Regions from separate parts of the Pseudarthrobacter scleromae genome, predicted to be linked through region 1. Evidence: riboswitches for the same ligand, from Rfam matches in the RefSeq annotation. Region 1 holds a riboswitch; each other region holds the start of a gene.

Region 1 (6,704 bases):
GACGAAGCGGAAGCCGGCGGCAGCGGCGGCGTCGTGCAGTTCCTTTGCGGCTGCGATGTCGATGGTGGAGGAATCGATGAGGAGGGTGCGCGTATCGGCGTGCGCCAACACCCCATCTCCGCCCAGGTAGACCGCCTTGGCGTGCTCGCCTTTCGGAAGCATGGTGAACACGGCGTCCGCGCCCGCAACGGCCTCGGCGATGCTCCCCGCGGGCTTGACCCCACCGGCCTCTGCTGCGGCCAGGGCTGCCGGGTTGAGGTCGAACCCCCTCACGTCATGCCCGGCCTTTGCCAGGTTCGCCGACATGGACCCGCCCATGTTCCCCAAACCAATCCAACCGATTACTGCCATGGCATAAGCTCCTTTGCTGTGTCTCCGGCCGGCGGCCGTAAAGTCTGTGTCCACCATCACACCCCGCTATAGTGCAATCAAGGCAAAAAATCACAGATGGCATGTGCACTGATGCACATCCGTGGGAGGCAGGCATGGCGCAGCTACCGAGTCCGGACGACCTGCTGATCCTGCTGACAGTAGCCCGGCTGGGGCGTTTCAACGCCGTCGCCGAAACGCTGGGCACAACGCACACCACCATTTCGCGCCGGATCCTGGCCCTCGACAGGCAGCTGGGCGGCCGCACCCTGGAGCGCAGCCCGCACGGGTGGGAACTGACGGAGCTCGGAGCTTCGGCCGTCGCCGCGGCGGAACGGATTGAGGAAACACTCGGTTCACTGGCCGCTGCCACAAGCCAGGACCGGGACGCCCTGTCCGGCATGGTGCGCATCAGCACCTCGGACGGTTTCGGCGCCGAATTCGTGACACCGGCGCTGGTCCGCCTGCAGCAGCGGCATCCACTGCTGAACGTGGAGATGTTGAGCGCCACGCGCAGGGTCAGCCAGAACCGCTCCGGCGTGGACCTTGAAGTGGTGGTGGGCCGCACCGACGTGAGCAACGCCCAGACCATCTTCCTGACCAACTACTTCCTCCGGCTTTACGCCAGCCCCGCCTACGCGGCAGAGCGCGGCCTGCCGGAAACGCCCGACGGCGTGGGGCAGCACGGCTTCGTCTCTTACGTTGAGTCGGCGCTCCAGGTAGCTGAACTGGGGCACCGGTCCTCGCAGCTGCCGATGCCGAAGTCCAGCTTCCAGGCGACGAGCATCCTTGCCCAGGTAGAGGCGGTGCGCCGGGGCGCCGGGATCGGGCTGCTGCCGAACTTCATGGTGGCCCGCAACCCGGACTTCGTTCCGGTGCTCCCCGATGCGTTCCAGCGCCAGGTCCCCATCTGGGCAGTGGCCCGCCCGGAGTCGCTGCGGTCCGCCCGGGTGCAGGCCGTGATCGGTGCCCTTCAGCACGAGGTGGCGGAGCGCCAGGATCTGCTGGCCGCCTGAGCTGCTGACAGCTTCGGTGGTGGACGCCGTGGTAGTGGACGCCGGACCGGTGTTACGCCTGGAAGAGCCGCCTCACCACCTGCCCGGCGGCGAGCGCGTCGAGGCCTTCGTTGATCTCCGCCAGGGGCCTGGTATCCGTGTGCAGCAGCTCAACGGGTAGCCGGCCCTCGCGCCAGTACCCCAGGTAGAGGGGAATGTCCCGGTCCGGTACGGCGTCGCCCATGTAGGAGCCCAGCAGCCGCTTGCCCGCGCCGGCAAACTGCAGCGCAGGTACCGTCAGCTCTGCGGTGGGGTGCGGCAGGCCGACGGAGACCACCGCGCCACCCCTCGTCACATGCCCCAGACAGGACGCAATCACCCGGGCCGAGCCCACGGCCTCGACCGCGATGTCCACACCGTCACCGGCGGCTTCCGCGATCAGGCGGGTGACGTCCTCCGGGGTCCCCACCGCGGTTGCCCCACACTTCATGGCAGGTCCGTGCTTGGCCTTGTTCGGATCAATGGCAATGACGGCGGAGGCACCGGCGAGCGCGGCAGCCATGACGGCCGAAAGCCCCACCGCGCCGAGCCCGAAGACGGCTACAGACTGGCCTTCCTGGATGGCGGCCGTGTTGAGGACGGCTCCCATTCCGGTGAGCACGGCGCAACCGAACATCGCCGCGACCGTGTCGGGGACGTCGTCGTCGATCACCACCACTGATTCGCGGGCCACCACCGCGTAATCCGCGAAGGCAGAAACCCCCAGGTGGTGGTTGATCCGCTCCCCCGCAGGCGTGCGCAGCAGCGCCCCGCCGTGCAGAAGGTCACCGGAGCCGTTAACCTCCGCGGCCCGGTGGCAGAGCGCGGGCCGGCCCGCCAGGCAGGCACGGCAGGAACCGCAGCTGGGGACGAAAACGAGGACGACGTGGTCCCCCACTGCAACGTCGGTGACGCCCTCACCCACCGCCGCCACCCGCCCTACGGCCTCGTGCCCCAGCGCCATGGGAAGCGGCCGGACGCGGGATCCGTCCACCACCGAAAGGTCAGAGTGGCAGAGGCTGGAGTAGGTGACGGTGACACCCAGCTCGCCGGCGCGGGGTTCGGGACGCTTGAGTTCCTGGACCACCAGGGGCTGCGCTTCGGCGTAGCTGGTGCCAGGAGGAACTGTGGAATAGAGGACTGCTGCTCGCATGGTGTTCCTGACTTTATGTTTGTTGACAGGCAGCTGCCCGGACCTGCGGTGTGTGCAGGTCCGGGCAGCTGCCGTGTCCGTGGTGCTGTGCCGTGGGACTACTTCCTGGCGGCTATTTCTTGGCCGCGGCCAGAAGGTCGGCGGTGCCCTGGGCATCGGCGGCATCAACGTCATGCAGCGAGATACCGCGGGTTTCCTTGAGGAAGAACACCGAGACCGCGGTCACCACGCAGGCGCCCAGGAGGTAGAACGCCACCGGAACGGACGAGCCGAAGCTGCCCAGCAGTGAGCTGGCGATGATGGGCGCCAGCGAGCCGGCCACGATGGACGTCACCTGGTAGCCGAGGGAAACGCCCGAGTACCGCATGCGGGTGGGGAACATTTCGGCCATGATGGACGGCTGGCCGGCGTACATGAGCGCGTGGAAGAGCAGGCCGATGGTGATGGCCGCGAGGATGATGAAATCGTTGCCGGTGTCCATCATGGGGAATGCGAAGAACCCCCAGGTTCCGGCGAGGATTGCACCGGCCATGTACACCGGGCGGCGTCCCAGGGAATCGGACATCTTGCCCACCAGCGGTACTGCGCAGAAGTGGATGAAGTGTGCCACCAGCAGGAGGAGCAGGATGCGGGAGGTGTCCGTCTGCACCACCACCTTCAGGTAGGTGATGGAGAACGTGACCACGAGGTAGTAGAGGATGTTCTCTGCGAAGCGCAGGCCCATGGCGGTGAACACGCCGCGCGGGTACCGGCGGAAGACTTCGGCAACACCGTAGCCCTTGTTCTCGACAGTGACTTCCTTGCGGGCCTCGAGGAAGATCGGCGCGTCCTGGACCTTGGTGCGGATGTAGTAGCCGATGATGACGATCACTGCGGAGAGCCAGAAGGCGACGCGCCAGCCCCAGCTGAGGAAGGCTTCCGGGGCGAGGGTGGAGGACAGGGTGAACAGGACAGCGGTGGCGAGCAGGTTGCCCATGGGGACAGCGGACTGCGGCCAGCTTGACCAGAAGCCGCGGGACTTGTTCGGGCTGTGCTCGGCGACGAGGAGCACGGCGCCGCCCCATTCGCCGCCCACCGCGAATCCCTGGACGAAGCGCAGGAACACCAGCAGCGCCGGGGCCCAGTAGCCGATCTGCGCAAAGGTCGGCAGGCAGCCCATGAGGAAGGTGGCAACACCCACCAGGATGATGCTCAGCTGCAGCAGCTGCTTGCGCCCAAACTTGTCGCCGAAGTGGCCGAAGACGATGCCGCCGATGGGGCGGGCAACGAAACCGACCGCGTAGGTGACGAAGGCTGCGATGATGCCGTCCAGCTCGGTTCCGGAGTTGGGGAAGAACAGCTTGCCGAACACCAGCGTGGCGGCGGAGGCGTAGAGGAAGAACTCGTACCACTCAACCACGGTGCCGGCCATGGAGGCCGTGACGACCTTCTTCAGGCCTGAGGACTTGACGTCGGTTTCCTCGGGCCGCCGTGCGGCGGACTTTTCCGTACTCATTGATGAACTCCTTCGGCGTCTTCTTCGACACCACTGGGACAGTCTGTGGCGGATACGTGTGATTTTGGCCACGAACCGCCGGGTCCCAACGAGTATGGTCCGCCTGAACACCAAGCTCAACGGCGAATCATGCAGAGGCTATCTGCATAAATGCACATCTGACTGCCTGTGGGGGGAAGTTTTATGCCGAGAGGTGCGCCCGGAGCTGGTGGCCCAGCTGGCCTATTTCGGTCAGGAAGCCGTCATGGCCTATCGGTGCCTCGATGACGTGGACGTCCACTTCTCCCGGCAGCGCCGCGGCAAGTTCCCGGGACTGGGCCGGGAAGTAGAGCCGGTCAGAATCCACGGCTGCCACGAAGAACCGCGCACCCGACCGCGCCAGGGTCTCGGGAAGCGGCCCCCTGCCCCGGCAGATGTCGTGGCTCATCAGGGCCTCGGTGATGGCGATGTAGCTGTTGGCATCAAACCGTCGGACCAGCTTGTTCCCCTGGTGGTCCAGGTAGCTTTCCACCTGGTAGCGTCCGCGGGCGGCCAGGACGCCACCGTGCAGGGGTGACTCCGGAGCCTGGGGTTCGCGGCCGAACCTGCCTTCCAGTTCCGCCGCGGAGCGGTAGGTGATGTGCGCGATCCGCCGGGCCAGGGCCAGTCCGTCCTCGGGGAACGGGCCGCCGTAGTAGTCGCCGCCCTTGAAGTTGGCATCCTGGCGGATCGCCAGGGTCTGTGCCTGTGCGAACGCAATCTGCTCGGCCGTGCTGGCGTGGCCGATGGAGATCACCCCGCAGCGCTGCACCCGCTCCGGGAAGGAGATGGCCCACTCAAGTGCGCGGGCTCCGCCCATGGAACCGCCCAGCACCGCAAACCAGCTCCGGATCCCCAGCTGGTCAGCCAGCCGGGCCTCCGCCACAGTGCTGTCCCGCAGCGTGACCAGGGGAAACCGGGATCCCCAGGGGGCCCCGTCCGGTGCCGGCGACGACGGCCCGGTGGACCCGTAGCAGCCGCCCACAATGTTGATGGACACTACAAAGAACCGGTCCGTGTCCACGGGCGCACCCGGCCCGGCCAGCTGCTCCCACCAGCCCGGTTCGTCGGTATCGCCGCGGGTCACGTGGGTGCTGCCGGTCAGGGCGTGTTCGATCAGGACGGCATTGCTGGCGTCCGCGTTAAGTGTGCCCCAGGTTTCGTAGGCCAGGGTGACCTCGGGCAGGTAGCCGCCAGCCTCAAGGTCCAGTCCCCCAATGGAGGCATAGCGGACGATTCCGTGTTCGGGGACGGTGGTACGGGTGACGGTAACCGTCATGGCAAGACCTCTTCTACGCGCTTGCCCGCCGTCGAATGACCGGCAGGCCAGGTCTTCACCCGGGGCACCCCACCGCGGAAGGAGGGTTGCCGGCCAGCAAGCCGGGGCTGTCACTGGCACTCATGACCTGGTTCGAGTGTACGAAACAGCCCCCGCCTGCCGCCAAGAGTGTGACTGGTTATGACTTCCCCGGCTTGCCGCCGTGCTGGTTTTCTTTGGGCGCCTGGCTAGGCTCCGGTGGCGTCCTTCGCTGCCCGGAAGCCCGCTTCCAGGTCCGCCAGGATGTCATCGATGTGTTCAATTCCCACCGACAGCCGGACCAGGCCGGGGGTTACGCCGGCAACAGCCTGCTGTTCCGGGGAAAGCTGGCTGTGGGTGGTAGACGCCGGGTGGATGACAAGGGAGCGGACGTCACCGATGTTTGCCACATGGGAGTGCAGCTCCAGCGCGTCCACGAAGCGCTTGCCGGCCTCGGCTCCGCCGGCCAGGTTGAAGGACACAATCGCGCCCGTGCCCTTGGGGCCATACTTGCGGCCCCGTTCGTACCACGGGCTGGAGGGCAGCCCCGCATAGGCGACGGATTCGACGTCGTCCCTTCCTTCCAGCCAACGCGCCACCTCCGTGGCGTTGGCAACGTGCCGTTCCACGCGCAGGCTCAACGTTTCCAGGCCCTGTGCGATCAGGAATGCGTTGAACGGGGAGACGGCGGAGCCCAGGTCCCGGAGCAGCTGGACGCGGGCCTTGAGGATGTAGGACAGGTTGGCGCCCAGGGCACCGTCCTTGCCGAGGTCCCTGGCGTACACCAGCCCGTTGTAGGTGGGGTCCGGGGTGTTGAAGCCCGGGAACTTTGCCGGGTCCTTGCCGAAGTCGAAGTTGCCTGAGTCCACGATCACGCCGGCAATCGCGGAGCCGTGGCCGCCCAGGTACTTGGTTGCCGAATGGACAACGATGTCCGCTCCCCATTCCAGGGGGCGGATCAGGTACGGGGTGGACAGGGTGTTGTCCACGACCAGGGGCACACCGGCATCGTGTGCCACCTGGGAGATGCCTTCGATGTCCAGGACGTCCTGACGGGGGTTGGAAACCACCTCGCCGAAGAACAGCTTGGTGTTGGGCTGCACTGCAGTGCGCCACTGCTCCAGGTTGTCCGGGTCCGCCACGAAAGTCACCGAAATGCCGAACTTCTTCAGGGTGTGGGCAAAGAGGTTATATGTTCCGCCGTAAAGGCTGGGGCTGGCAACAATATGGTCTCCAGCCTCCGCAATGTTCAGGATGGCGAAGGTCTCGGCGGCCTGGCCCGAACTCAGCAGCAGTGCCCCCAGCCCGCCTTCAAGGCTGGCGATCCGCTGTTCCACG
Region 2 (6,704 bases), on a different contig from region 1:
ACGGCGGCGCGGGCGGAGGTCATGGCACCGTGCTGCCAGGCGATGGCGTGGCTGAGGTGGTCGCCGGCGAAGTAGATGTTGCCGGACGGCTCCAGCAGCTTGGCGTATCTGGCATCGGTCTGTGAGGGCCAGCCCACCCAGGCGCCCTCGGAGAAGGCGGTGCTGCCCCAGTCCACCGAGAACGACGCCGCAACGTCCTTCCGGTACACGTCACCATGGATCCGTGCACCCTGGTCGAGGGCGCGGCCCAGGCGCTTCTCCGGGCTGAGTTCCTTGTAGACGCGCGCGCTGGCACCTGTGTTGTAGTAGCCCACCATGGTGCCGCGCTGCCCATGGAACCCGGTGGACGGGTACCACATGTTGCCGAGGTCGATGTTGGTGTTGGTGATGCCGCCGTAGATCCGGTGGTCCTCTTCCCACCAGCGGCGGGAGTACTCGATGCCGATCTTGCCGGCGTCGCTGGGGCTGGCGAACTTCAGGGCATCGATGACGTCCGCGGGGAGGTTGCCCGGGACCTTGGCTGCGATATGCGGCGGAAGGGTGCAGACGGCAAAGTCTGCTTCGATCATCTTGGCCTGGCCGCCCGGGTTGGTGTACTCCACCGAAACGCCGGCGGCGGTGTTGTTCATGGAGAGAACCTGGGCGCCGTACACGAATTTGTCCTTGCCGATGGCGGCCTCGAACGCATACGGGATGCGGTCCATGCCGCCCACGGGCTGGAACATCATCATGGCCTGGTCCCAGCCGAATTCGAAGGAGAAGTAGTTGCCCACACCGCTGGCGAAAACATCGGACAGGGCATCCGGTGCCAGGGGCGTGCCGACTTCCAGGCCGGCCCCCGGGGCGACGGAGTACCCCTTACGGCCCGTGCCGGTGTACTTGAAGCTCGCCGCGGCATCTCCGGGCACCTTATTGCCAATGGCGCCGAAGTTCTTCAGGAAGGAAATCAGGTTCTCCTTGTCCGCTGCGCTCATGTAGCTGTCCAGGGCACCCTGGTCAGTGGCTTTGGCCAGCAGCTCGGAGACGTAGCCGTAGACGTCAGCCTTGGCAGCGCGGTGCCGGACGGGCGTGTTGGAGAGCTTGCTGCTGCCTTCGCGGAAAAGGTAGCCGTCCGCGTTCTGGTTGGTGAAGGGCTCGATGGCCACCCCGAGTTCCTTGCAGTAGTCCAGGGCGATGTGGTGCTGCGGGATGCGGCCCGGCCCCGCGTTCATGTACTGGTCCTTCGAGAACGTGGCCCGCTGGGTGATCCCGCGCATGTCCGTCTCTTCGGTCCCGCCGCGCACGGTCCAGTTGCGCCCGCCCGGACGCATCCGTGCCTCGAGGATCGTGACCTTGTAGCCGGCTTTGCCCAGTTCGTACGCCGTCGTCAGGCCTGCGATTCCCCCGCCCAGGATTGCCACGCTCTTGCCCTTGCCCTGCAGGTCGTCGGCACGGGGAGCGGCAAACGCAGGAGCTGCTGTATCAGGGGCAAGGCCCATGGCTGCCATCGTCTGGTACATCACCCCGGCTCCCCCCACCATTCCCACATAGCGGAGGAAGTTCCTGCGAGTAGCATCTGTCATGTTGTTCCCTTTCACCGGAGTGTTACATGGTGAGCGTAGGGATGAAATGTTTCGTCAAATGCTGTGACGGTATCGGTGTTGTGGCGTTTGCGTTTCGGTCACGTAAACCCTGCTCCCGCCCATGGAGCGCCCCCCTGAAAGGTGCCTGGTACATGACTGGCAGCAGTGCCTACCTGCGCGAACGGCTCCTCATCCGGTTGCTCGAGGACTCGGATGCGGCCGCCCTTGCCGGGGCCTTTCAGCGCAATCGGGAGCACCTGGCTCCTTGGGAGCCGAAACGCACTGACAGGTTCTTCACCAGCGGGCACCAGGCGGACATCATCCGCACCAAGCTCGCCCAGCACGCGTTGGGCACCGAAGTCCCTTGGGTCCTGGTCGAAGAAGAGGACGACGGCGGAGGCACAGTGTGCGCCGGCCACCGAGCCGGGCGCGTGGTTGGGGCGGTCACGCTGACGGGAATCGTGCACGGCCCCTTCCTCAGCGCCAACCTGGGCTACTGGGTGGATCACGAACTCACCGGGCAGGGGATCGGCACTGCCGCGGTTCGCCACGCAGCCAACTACGCCCGGACGTCGCTTGGGCTGCACCGTATCCAGGCGGCAACCCTGCTCCACAACACAGCATCGCGGCGGATCCTGCAGCGGGCGGGGTTCCGGGAGATCGGGGTTGCGCCGGAATACCTGAAGATCGCAGGGCAGTGGCAGGACCACCTGCTCCACCAGCTGATCTTGCCGCACCCCTGAGCCCTGCGCGTCGGCCTCCAGGCAAGAGCGCATGGGCTCCGCCGGGGCGCGTCCTCAGGTGGGGATGATCTTGAAGAGGAAGCGCGTCCGCACCATCAGCCAGAGGAGCCCCAGCACCACGGCGTAGGCCAGGGTGTTAATGAGGATGTTCTCTTGCTGGAGAGCCGGGATGTTGGCGATGACGGCGATGAGGACCACATGCATGATGAACACGTAGAGGGTGGCGCGCCCCACCGGGACCAGGAACCAGCCCAGGGCTCGCTGTACCGGTTTCCAGTAGGCGGTGAGGAAGGCATAGGCCGCCACCACCAGGACCAGGACGTTAAGCAGCCGGCCCGGGGCAAGGTAGGTGCGCCCGAAGAAGAGGTCGTACATGGCCCGGTAGGCGGTGTCCGGGATGATCGCCAGGCGGACGTCAAACCCGTTGGCGAGGTACGGGTTGCCCCAGGATACGAAGGCGAACGCGAAGGCCAGCGCAGTGCAGGCCACCACCACCCCGGTGTGCGATGAAAGCCAGGCCACGATGCTCCGCCGGTGGAACCCGGCCGCCAGGCCGATGACGAACAGCACCTGCCACACCAGCAAAGGGAAGGAATCCTCGAACTGCGACGGCAGGATCCTGAAGCGCGTCACCGTTCCCACCGCGTACACGGCCAGCGATGCCGCCAGCACCCAGACAGCCTTGCCGCGGTTGAGGGCGGCCAGGATCAGCGGGCTGGCCAGCAGCAGCACCACGTAGAGGCCCATCACGTTGAACTGCCAGGGCCCGAACTGGAGCAGCAGGATGGCGGGAAGCACCTGCGCCGGCACAGGGAACTGGAACAGTGTTTCCATGCCCGCGTAAAGATCGTAAGTGCGTCCGGCGCCTTCGTGCCCTGCCCCGCCGGTGCCCTGGTCCACGAAGGTTGTAAGCGCCTCGGTCCGGAAGAAAGGCAGCAGAGACAGGAGGAAGACGCCCACCAGCACCACCAGTGCCGTTACATAGAGCTTGCCTGCCCGGCGCGAGGTGAGGTCCACCACCGTTCCAAAATCGTCCTTCGCCCTGGGCCCGTACACCATGCCAACCACCAGGCCGGAGAACAGAACGAACAGCTCGGCACCCGAAACGAAGCCCACCGCTTCCTGGGTCAGGAGCTGGAACAGCGACACCATGCCCAGGTGGTTCACCACCACGAACACGATGGCCAGGCCACGGAGCAGGTCCACGCGTGAGTCCCTGCCGGACGGATCGCTGTAGCCCCACGCCGTGACCGCACTCAACCTGGCGGGGAGCTGCCACAGCGCCACCAGGAGGATGATGAGCGCGGCCCCAACGGTCCAGGCGGCAGCCCCCGAAAGCGTGTTGGACCTGACGAACCCGGGACCCGAGCTGACATCGGTAACGGGCCCCGTCTGCACAGGCGCCTCCTCAAGCCGGGTGTGGGCAGCGTCCGCAATACCGGCGTTTCCGGTGAGCCGCCAGTCGATGCTGGCCACCCCCGTGTCCCGTGTGCTGGTGCGTTCGTCCCAGAGCACTGCCCCGGTCAGTGCGAAGTCGGGTGATGCGGCAACGCCCAGGACCTGGTCCCACCAGCCGTTCTTGATCTCCGCTTCCGCGGCGCCTCCGGAGGACGGGCTGTAGAAGGCTGACGTCTGCAGCATGAAGGGCTTGTCCCGCCCCGCGGCATATGTCCCGTAGAAGTTCTCCCCGCCGGAGGCCGTCAGCATCTCCTGCAGCTCACCGGCTCGGGGCACGGTATTGACGGCGGAGCCCCCTGCGGTGTCATCGTGGTAGGCCGTCAGGCCCACCCAGTCCACGGCGTCGTCTCCCGGATAGTAGGGTTCGTAGGCTTTGTCGGAGCCATTCCAGGTGCCGTCGCCATTGGTATCCAACAGGGTAAAGCCTTCGCTGCCGGGCCCGGGCGCATTCCGGTTCCGGTCAAAGGGGTAGTCCTTGCCCAGGTACGGTTCCCACACCATGGCATGGCTGCCACTGGCGCCGGCATCCCGAAACGCGGCCGTCACCGCCCGGAATGCCTGCCGGTAGTCGCCCGGCTGCTGGCCCCATTCCACCCAGCTGGCATTCATGTCCGGAGCAAAGCGGATGAGCAGCTGGCCCTTGAAATTCCCCTGCATCCGGCGCACTTCCCCGGCAAAGGCTGCGGCAGCGTCAGCGGTGACCTGGTCCAGCGGGACAGCAGGCCTCACCGTCAGCATCGCATGGGCGCCCTGCCCGGCGGACTGCTCCAGGAACTCCCGGATATCGTCCTCCTCCGAGGCACGGAACGGGAAGGCGATGTCGTGTCCGAAGATTGCGGGGGATGCCCCGAGCCTTTCGGAGAAGCCGCCGGCGGTGTCCTCTCCCCATTCGAGGACTGCGCCCAGCAGCGGTTTGCCTTCCTCCGGGAAGTTTCGGGCGGCCTGCGCTGAGCCGGCGGGTACCACCACCGCCAGGACGGCCATCATCACGGCGGCGAGGAGCGAAGCCACTTTGTGGAGGTGCCGCAGCCGGCGGCTCCGGGCGGGACGTGTGGGCGCGGCGGCGGATGGCGTGCTGATGAAGACCCCCCAGGGACTGATTTCTCCAGTAACGGGGCGGCGGCCCCTGCAGAAACTTTATCGGCCTGACGCCGGCGGCAGGCACCTGGCGCCCGCGCACCCAAGGTGGTGTCGCCGTCGTACGTTCAAGAGCGGTGACGGACGTTTCTTTTGCGCCGCGGCCCGCCCTGCATCCTTCAGTTACGCAACATGACGACGACGGCGGTGCGGCGCCGGGCGGCAAGTGTTACGTTTTTGGGGAGTAATGAGTACCGGCGCCAAGCCCTGACTGGCCGGTCGGCAACCCTCCTTCCACGGCGGGGTGCCTCAGGTGAATACTCGGCATATCGACCATTCGAGCTGCAAGCGTGAGAGAAGGAGATCCGTCGTGTCTGACGCACCTGCCCCTGAAGAAAAGCTGTCCTACCGCCTCATCAGCGGCCCGGACAACCGTGAATTCTGCGAGCGGATCTCGGCCGCCCTGGCAGAGGGCTATGTGCTGCATGGCAGCCCGGCAGCGACCTTCAACGGCAGCAGCGTCATCGTGGCCCAGGCGGTGGTCCTTCCGGAGGCGATCGCTTCCGCGGATGCCGCAGTGGCGGACGCCGTGGACAGCCTTGAGTCCACGGGCGACGACCTTGAGTTCGACGGCGAGGGCCACGCATGAGCTACGCAGGGGACCTGACGCCGCAGGAGGCCTGGGACAAGCTGGAACAGGGTGCCATCCTGGTGGATGTACGCACCGAGGGCGAGTGGGCCCACATTGGTATTCCCGACACCAAGGCAACTGAGAACGATCCGTTGTTCATCCAGTGGACCTTCCCCGGCGGCATCCCCAACCCTGACTTCATCAACGACCTCAACCAGCAGGCGCCCGAAGACCGTTCAACCGAACTGGTGTTCCTGTGCCGCTCCGGCCAGCGGTCCATCGCGGCAGCCAGAGCGGCCACCCAGGCCGGCTTCACCTCCTACAACGTGCTGGAGGGCTTTGAAGGCGACCCGGACCGCTTCGGCGAACGCACCGTCAACGGCTGGAAGAACCGCGGCCTGCCAACCAACCTGGGAAAGATCTAAGTGACCTTCAACGAAGACGCCGCCGGCTGGAGCCCCGATACCCAGGCCGTGCGCGGCGGGCTGGACCGCACCAACTTCCAGGAAACCAGCGAAGCCATCTTCCTGAACTCGGGCTTTGTCTACGAATCCGCGGCTGCCGCCGAGCGTGCCTTCACGGGCGAGGACGAGCGCTTTGTCTACTCCCGTTACGGCAACCCCTCCGTGGCCACGTTCCAGGAGCGTCTCCGCCTGCTGGAAGGAACCGAGGCGTGCTTTGCGACGGCGTCCGGGATGTCCGCCGTGTTCACCGCCCTGGGTGCCCTGCTGGCAGCCGGCGACCGCGTGGTTGCCGCCCGCTCGCTGTTCGGATCCTGCTTTGTGATCCTCAACGAGATCCTGCCGCGGTGGGGCGTGGAAACCGTCTTCGTGGACGGGCCTGACCTGGAGCAGTGGCGCGAGGCCCTGTCCAAGCCCACCACCGCCGTCTTCTTTGAATCGCCGTCCAACCCGATGCAGGAGATCGTGGACATCGCCGCGGTCAGCGAACTGGCGCACGCGGCCGGGGCGACCGTCGTCGTCGACAATGTCTTTGCCACTCCCCTGCTGCAACGCTGCGGGCAGCTTGGCGCGGACGTCATTGTGTACTCCGGCACCAAGCACATCGACGGCCAGGGCAGGGTGCTCGGCGGCGCCATCCTGGGCACCAAGGAGTTCATCGACGGACCGGTGAAGCAGCTGATGCGCCACACCGGACCGGCGTTGTCCGCGTTCAATGCCTGGGTCCTGACCAAGGGCCTTGAGACCATGTCGCTCAGGGTCAACCATTCCT
Region 3 (6,704 bases), on a different contig from region 1:
GCTTTCGATGCGGTTCGTCCATCCAGGAGGAAATCCATGTCCTTTTTCCGCACGCTCGCCCGCCCCATGCTGGCCTCCAGTTTCGTCATTGCCGGAGTGGATAAGCTCAAGAATGCCGATGACACCGCGCAGCAGCTTTCGCCGCTGCTTCGCAAAGCTGCCGCGTCCCTGCCCTTCAAGTCGGACGAGAAAACCCTGGCCCGCGTTATCGGCGGAACGCAGGTGGGAGCCGGCGTTCTTTTCGGACTGGGCAAATTCTCCAGGCTCTCGGCCACGCTGCTCACGGTGATCTCCCTGCTGAACACCTTTGTTGAGTGGCGCAGTGCGGACATCAGCACCAAGGAAGGGCGGGAAAGCCGCCGTAACCAGCTTCTCAAGAACCTGTCCCTGAGCGGCGGCGCCCTGCTGGCGTCCGTTGACACAGCCGGCAAGCCGGGCCTGGCCTGGCGGGCGGAACACCTGGCCGCGGATGCACGCAGGAACGCCTCGCACCTGGCGGCCGACGCCCGGAAGACCACCAACAAGAAGCTCCACAAGGCGGACAAGGTTGTGCGGCGCGCTGTGGAACAGGCCACGGGGGCCTAACAACGCATGACCGCAGCAGCCGCCGTCCGGGATGACTCCGGAACGCCCCTTCCCCACTGGCCCGCGCCCTTCGCGTCCCGGCCCGTCGATGCCACCGTCACCGTGCCCGGTTCCAAGTCCCTGACCAACAGGTACCTGGTTCTTGCCGCCTTGGCCGACGCGCCGTCCCGCCTGCGGGCACCCCTGCATTCGAGGGACTCAGCGCTCATGATCGAGGCGCTCCGGCAGTTGGGCGCCACCATCACGGAGGTACCCGGGGACGGTGCCTTCGGTCCCGACCTGGAAGTGGTTCCGCTGGACCCGGATGCTGCGTCACCCCTCACAAGGATCGACTGCGGGCTCGCGGGTACGGTCATGCGGTTCGTTCCGCCGCTGGCCGCGCTGCGGAACGGCGAAAGCGTGTTCGACGGCGACCCCCATGCCCGCAAACGGCCGATGGGAACCATCATCGAGGCGCTCACTGCGCTGGGAGTGGCCGTTTCCGCAGAAGGGGGCGGGACGCCGTCGTCACTGCCGTTCGTTGTGGAGGGCACAGGTGAGGTCCGCGGTGGCCACCTGGTCATCGATGCCAGCGCGTCGTCCCAGTTCGTTTCGGCGCTGCTCCTGGTGGGCGCAAGGTTCACCGAAGGCCTGCACCTTGAACACGTGGGCAAGCCGGTGCCGAGCCTCGACCACATCAACATGACCGTGGCAGTCCTTCGCGGCGCCGGGGTTGCCGTTGATGACTCGGTGCCCAACCACTGGGTGGTCAGCCCCGGCCCCATCCGCGCCTTCGACCAGCGGATCGAGCAGGACCTTTCCAACGCCGGCCCCTTCCTCGCCGCCGCGCTGGCCTCCCGCGGAACGGTGCGGATCCCCGGCTGGCCGGACGAAACGCAGCAGGTCGGTGACCTCTGGCGCAGCATCCTGTCCACGATGGGCGCCGAGGTAACACTCGACGACGGCGTCCTCACGGTCACCGGCGGACCCCACATCAAGGGCGGAGATTTCGCCGACACGAGCGAACTCGCGCCCACCGTGGCCGCCCTGTGTGCATTGGCTACCGGCCCCTCCCGGCTTACCGGCATCGCGCACCTGCGGGGCCACGAGACGGACCGGCTCGCCGCCCTGGTCACGGAGATCAACCGCCTTGGCGGCGACGCTGAAGAAACCAGCGACGGCCTGGTGATCCGTCCCGCACAGCTGCATGCCGGCGTCGTGCACAGCTATGCCGACCACCGCATGGCCACCGCGGGAGCCATCCTTGGCCTCGCCGTGGAGGGCGTCCAGGTGGAGGACATCGGCACCACCGCCAAGACCATGCCGGATTTCCCCCGGCTGTGGGCAGACATGCTGGCGCAGAATGGCCCGGCCGAAACGGCGTCGGAGGGTTTCAGCGGTGGCGCGGAGCACTGATTCCTGGGATGAATCGGACGTCCGGATCCGGCCCAGCAAGAAGGGCTCCCGGCCCCGCACCAAGGACAGGCCAAGCCACGATGACGCCGTCACGGGTCGCATCATCACCGTTGACCGGGGCCGGTACACCGCAGTGGTGGAAGAAGACTCCGGCAATGAGCGGGTAGTCATTGCCGCCCGGGCCAGGGAACTCCGCCGGAACCCGGTGGTCGCAGGAGACTTTGTCTCCCTGGTCGGCGACGTCTCCGGGGAGCCGGACACCCTGGCACGGCTGGTGAAGATCCAGGACCGCAAGACCCTGCTGCGGCGCAGCGCGGACGACACGGACCCTGTGGAACGGGCAGTGGTGGCCAATGCCGACCAGCTGGTGATCGTGGTGGCAGCAGCGAACCCCGAGCCGCGGACCGGCTTCATCGACCGTGCCCTGGTGGCCGCCTACGACGCCAGCATCGAGCCGATCCTGCTGGTCACCAAAGCGGACGTCAAGGATCCGGCGGAACTGCTGTCCAACTACACGCATCTGGACTTTCCCGTAATCATCAGCCGGACGGCCGATTCAGCGGCCTCGGGCATTGACGCCCGTTCCGACGACGGCCTGTCCGCCCGGCTGGACAGCTCGGCCGTCGCCGAGATGCGGGGCTACCTGGACGGCAAGGTCACCGTGATGCTGGGACACTCAGGCGTTGGAAAGTCAACGATGGTCAATGCGCTGACCGGGGCGGAACGGGCCACCGGCGGAGTGAACGCCGTGACGGGCCGCGGCCGGCACACGTCGTCGTCGGCCCTTGCGCTGAAGCTGGCGGATGCGCCGTCCGGAAGCTGGATCATCGACACCCCCGGCATCCGCTCGTTTGGCCTGGCGCACGTGGACCCGGACCGCATCCTCCGCTCGTTCCCGGACCTCTCCCCCGGCATCGACGACTGCGAGCGAGGGTGCAAGCACACTGCCACCGCGGTGAACTGCGGACTGGACGCATGGGTGGGCGCGGGACACGCCGGCCCCACCGGAGCAGCAAGGCTTGGCTCCCTTCGGCGCCTCCTCGGCACGGACCCGCGGATGGAAGCCCAGGAGGCAAAGGAACTGGGCAGCGTCACCTGACGGGCCCGCTTCCCGGCAGAACGGCGCGCAGACGGTAGTTTGGAACCATGATCCAACCCGCTTCGAGCTACAACGATGACCTGCGCCTGGCCCACGTCCTGGCCGATTCCGTGGATGACCAGACCATGAGCCGCTTCAAGGCCCAGGACCTCCACATTGAGACCAAGCCGGACCTGACGCCCGTCACCGATGCGGACAAGGCAGCTGAGGAAGCCATCCGCGGCCAGCTCTCCCGGTCCCGTCCACGCGATGCCGTACTCGGCGAGGAGTTCGGCAGCACGGGCCACGGGTCGCGGCGGTGGATTATCGACCCCATTGACGGCACCAAGAACTTCGTCCGAGGCGTCCCTGTCTGGGCCACCCTGATCGCGTTGGTGGATGAAGGCGAGCCGGTGGTGGGCGTGGTCAGCGCTCCCGCCCTGGGCAAGCGCTGGTGGGCTGCCAAGGGCATGGGAGCCTACATGGGGCGTTCCCTTGCCGCGGCCACCCGCCTCCGGGTGTCCAATGTCTCCAGCCTGTCCGATGCTTCCCTTTCCTATTCGAGCCTTGGCGGCTGGAAGGAACGCGGAAACCTTAATGAATTCCTGGGCCTTACCGAGGACGTATGGCGGACCCGGGCGTTTGGTGACTTCTGGTCCTACTGCATGGTGGCCGAAGGTTCGGTGGACATCGCCTGCGAGCCTGAACTGAACCTCTACGACATGGCCGCACTGGTGCCCATCGTGGTGGAGGCTGGTGGCCGCTTCACCTCGCTGGAGGGCGAGGACGGTCCGTTCGGCGGGAACGCCCTGGCCACCAATTCCATCCTGCACTCCGAGGTGCTGCGCCGGCTGAACCCGAACCTGGACGACCTCCTCTAGTCCCGGCAGCACGAATAATCAACGGCGGGCGCCCCCGACAGGAGGCGTCCGCCGTCGTGTTCTTCGGTTCAGGCGCCCCTTTTCAAACGTTCGTAACAAAGCCCTTAACATTTCCGCGGGCTTTTAACCTTCGCTGCCCATGTTCTACGCTCTTAACCAGGTCACGAGTGCCAGCGCAAAACCCCGGTTTGCTGGCCGGCAACCCTCCATTCGCGGTGGGGTGCCCCGGGTGACGACCAGGCCGGTCCGGAAGGGATGCGGCAAGCGCGGATTCCTGCATGGAGTCCTGTTGTGAAGTGAGGTCTCTGTGACAACTGCCACCGTCTCCCCCGAAGCCGTCTCCCCCCAAGCCGCTGTCCAGCACCAGGCAGCTGCCCTGCCGGGTTCGCCTTCGCTCTTTGACCAGCACCGCACCGCCGCCGGCCGTCCGCTAGCAGCAGTCAGCGGCGCCGAAATCCAGGCCCCGCTGATCCACGGCGGCCACGTCCGGTACGCCAACCTGGACTATGGCGCATCGGCCCCCGCCCTCTCGGTGGTGTCGGCCTACCTCAACGAGATCCTGCCCTTCTACGCCAGCGTCCACCGCGGTGCCGGCTACGCCTCCCAGATCAGCACCTCGGTCTATGAGAACGCCCGCGCCATCGTCCGCGACTTCGTGGGCGGCCGCCCGGACGATTCGGTGATCTTTACCCGGAACACCACTGACTCCCTCAACCTGCTGGCGGGCTGCCTGCCCGTCACCGACGGACGGCCCGACGGCGACGTCCTGTACCTCGACATTGAGCACCACGCCAACCTCCTGCCGTGGCAGGGTGTCCCCCACCGCAGCATCGTGGCAGCGGACACCATCGCGGAAACCATTGACGCCGTCCGTGCGGAACTGCGGCAGGGCGGCGTCAGCCTGCTCGCCGTGACCGGAGCTTCCAACGTCACGGGCGAAATCCTTCCCATCCGTGCCCTTGCCGCGCTGGCGCACGAGCACGGGGCACGGATCGCAGTGGATGCGGCCCAGCTGGCCCCACACCGGCGGATCGACATCACCGCGGACGACGTCGACTACATCGCCTTCTCGGGCCACAAGCTCTACGCACCTTTTGGTGCCGGCGTGCTGGTGGGCCGCCCGGACTGGCTCGATGCCGGAACACCGCACCTTGCCGGCGGCGGCGCCGTCAGGGAAGCCAGGCTCGACGGCGTCAGCTGGGCAACCGGCCCGGCCCGCCACGAGGGCGGATCACCGAACGTGCTGGGTGCGGCAACCCTGGCCCGCGCCACGCAGGTCATCGCGGAACTGGACCAGGACCGCTGGCATGCCCACGAATCAGCCATCCGCTCCTTCCTGGTGGAAGGCCTGCAGGAGATCGACGGTGTCACCGTCCACCAGATCTTCAAGGACACGAACCCGGACACCGACACCATCGGCGTGGTCAACTTCTCCGTGGAAGGCTACGACGCCGGCCTGGTGGCCGCCTACCTCTCGGCAGAACATGGAGTGGGCCTGCGCGACGGCCGCTTCTGCGCGCACCCGCTGCTGAAGCGGCTGGGCCTTCCTTCCGGTTCACTTCGGGCCAGCTTCGGCGTCGGCTCAAGGCTGGAGGATGCCGAGCGGCTGCTGGCAGGCATCCGGGACCTGCGGACCAAGGGCCTTGGCTGGGACTATGTGGTGGACGCTGGCCGCTGGGTTCCCGCCAATGACAACCGCACGTACCCCCACTGGGCACCCAACACCCCGGGAACGGCCGGCGCCGCGCCCTGCATCGACGACTGACCCACGGCTGGCCTGCCGGCCGGCGCCCTGCCGTTGCGGCTGATGCGGTAAATTCGGAGAACACCAAAGGAACCGGATGAAGGAGGCCGCGCGTGGCACGGGGTGGCCCACGGCTGGATCACGGCCGGCGCCGGGAGCTCGGCCAGAGCTTCCAGGACGGCGGCAGGCACTACCAGCAGGTGAGGCCAGGCTATCCCGCTGAATCAGCGCGCTGGCTGGTGCCTCCAGGGGCACGCGATGTGCTCGACGTGGGTGCCGGTACCGGGAAATTCACCCACCTGCTGCTGGACCTCGGCCTGTCCGTCACGGCCGTGGACCCGTCAGCGGACATGCTCGGGCAGCTGGCTGAGCACTGCCCCGCCGCCACGGCTGTCCTTGGCACCGCAGAGGCTACCGGGCTGCCTGAGGCGGCTTTCGACGTCGTCACCGTAGCGCAGGCGTGGCACTGGTGCGATGCCCTGAGGGCCAGCACGGAACTGGCCCGCGTCCTCCGCCCCCAAGGAACGCTGGGACTGGTCTGGAACCAGCTGGACACGTCCGTCCCCTGGGTTCACCGGCTCTCCAGGATCATGCATGCCGGGGATGTCTACAAACCCGGCATCCGCCCGCTCATAGGACCCGAGTTCGAGGCGCTGGAGGACCACCTCACGCGCTGGCAGGACTCCGTGACAACCGCAGACCTGATGGAGCTGACAAAATCCCGGAGCTACTACCTGCGCGCCGGCGAGGCCACCCGGGCGAAAGTGCTGGCCAACCTGGACTGGTACCTTCACGACCATTTGGGCCACGGGCCGGACGAGGAATTGAAACTGCCGTACCTGACGCTCGCATGGCGGGCTGTCCGGGCATGAGCGCCCTCCCGTCTACGTGCGGCCAAGGGCAGCCGGTAGGCTGGATCCTGTGAAGACCAGCGCTCCCTCCTCCTCCATAGAGGACTACGTCAAGGTCATCTACTCCTTCACTGAGTGGCAGGACAAACCCATCACCTCCTCCCAGCTGG

What was found. Region 1 has a riboswitch for S-adenosylmethionine ahead of metX (homoserine O-acetyltransferase MetX). Riboswitches for the same ligand answer to the same signal wherever they lie in the genome.
Region 2: linked by a shared signal. The riboswitch ahead of IEX33_RS13620 (DUF1737 domain-containing protein) and the one ahead of metX (homoserine O-acetyltransferase MetX) in region 1 are both predicted to bind S-adenosylmethionine.
Region 3: linked by a shared signal. The riboswitch ahead of IEX33_RS03975 (aminotransferase class V-fold PLP-dependent enzyme) and the one ahead of metX (homoserine O-acetyltransferase MetX) in region 1 are both predicted to bind S-adenosylmethionine.

What each region holds. Positions count from the first base shown of each region.
Region 1 is NZ_BMKV01000007.1:152,935-159,638, forward strand. Features, by position in the region: gene mmsB (3-hydroxyisobutyrate dehydrogenase) at 1-351, opposite strand, end outside; gene IEX33_RS17390 (LysR family transcriptional regulator) at 486-1,385, shown strand; gene IEX33_RS17395 (alcohol dehydrogenase catalytic domain-containing protein) at 1,438-2,556, opposite strand; gene IEX33_RS17400 (MFS transporter) at 2,669-4,051, opposite strand; gene metX (homoserine O-acetyltransferase MetX) at 4,233-5,348, opposite strand; SAM riboswitch class IV at 5,361-5,476, opposite strand; gene IEX33_RS17410 (bifunctional o-acetylhomoserine/o-acetylserine sulfhydrylase) at 5,576-6,704, opposite strand, start outside.
Region 2 is NZ_BMKV01000005.1:69,214-75,917, reverse strand. Features, by position in the region: gene IEX33_RS13635 (flavin monoamine oxidase family protein) at 1-1,562, opposite strand, end outside; gene IEX33_RS13630 (GNAT family N-acetyltransferase) at 1,715-2,305, shown strand; gene opgC (OpgC domain-containing protein) at 2,360-4,750, opposite strand; SAM riboswitch class IV at 5,084-5,197, shown strand; gene IEX33_RS13620 (DUF1737 domain-containing protein) at 5,211-5,489, shown strand; gene IEX33_RS13615 (rhodanese-like domain-containing protein) at 5,486-5,896, shown strand; gene IEX33_RS13610 (O-succinylhomoserine sulfhydrylase) at 5,897-6,704, shown strand, end outside.
Region 3 is NZ_BMKV01000001.1:846,087-852,790, reverse strand. Features, by position in the region: gene IEX33_RS03995 (DoxX family protein) at 37-585, shown strand; gene aroA (3-phosphoshikimate 1-carboxyvinyltransferase) at 592-1,980, shown strand; gene rsgA (ribosome small subunit-dependent GTPase A) at 1,964-3,079, shown strand; gene hisN (histidinol-phosphatase) at 3,127-3,939, shown strand; SAM riboswitch class IV at 4,099-4,212, shown strand; gene IEX33_RS03975 (aminotransferase class V-fold PLP-dependent enzyme) at 4,316-5,704, shown strand; gene IEX33_RS03970 (class I SAM-dependent methyltransferase) at 5,797-6,555, shown strand; gene IEX33_RS03965 (metal-dependent transcriptional regulator) at 6,605-6,704, shown strand, end outside.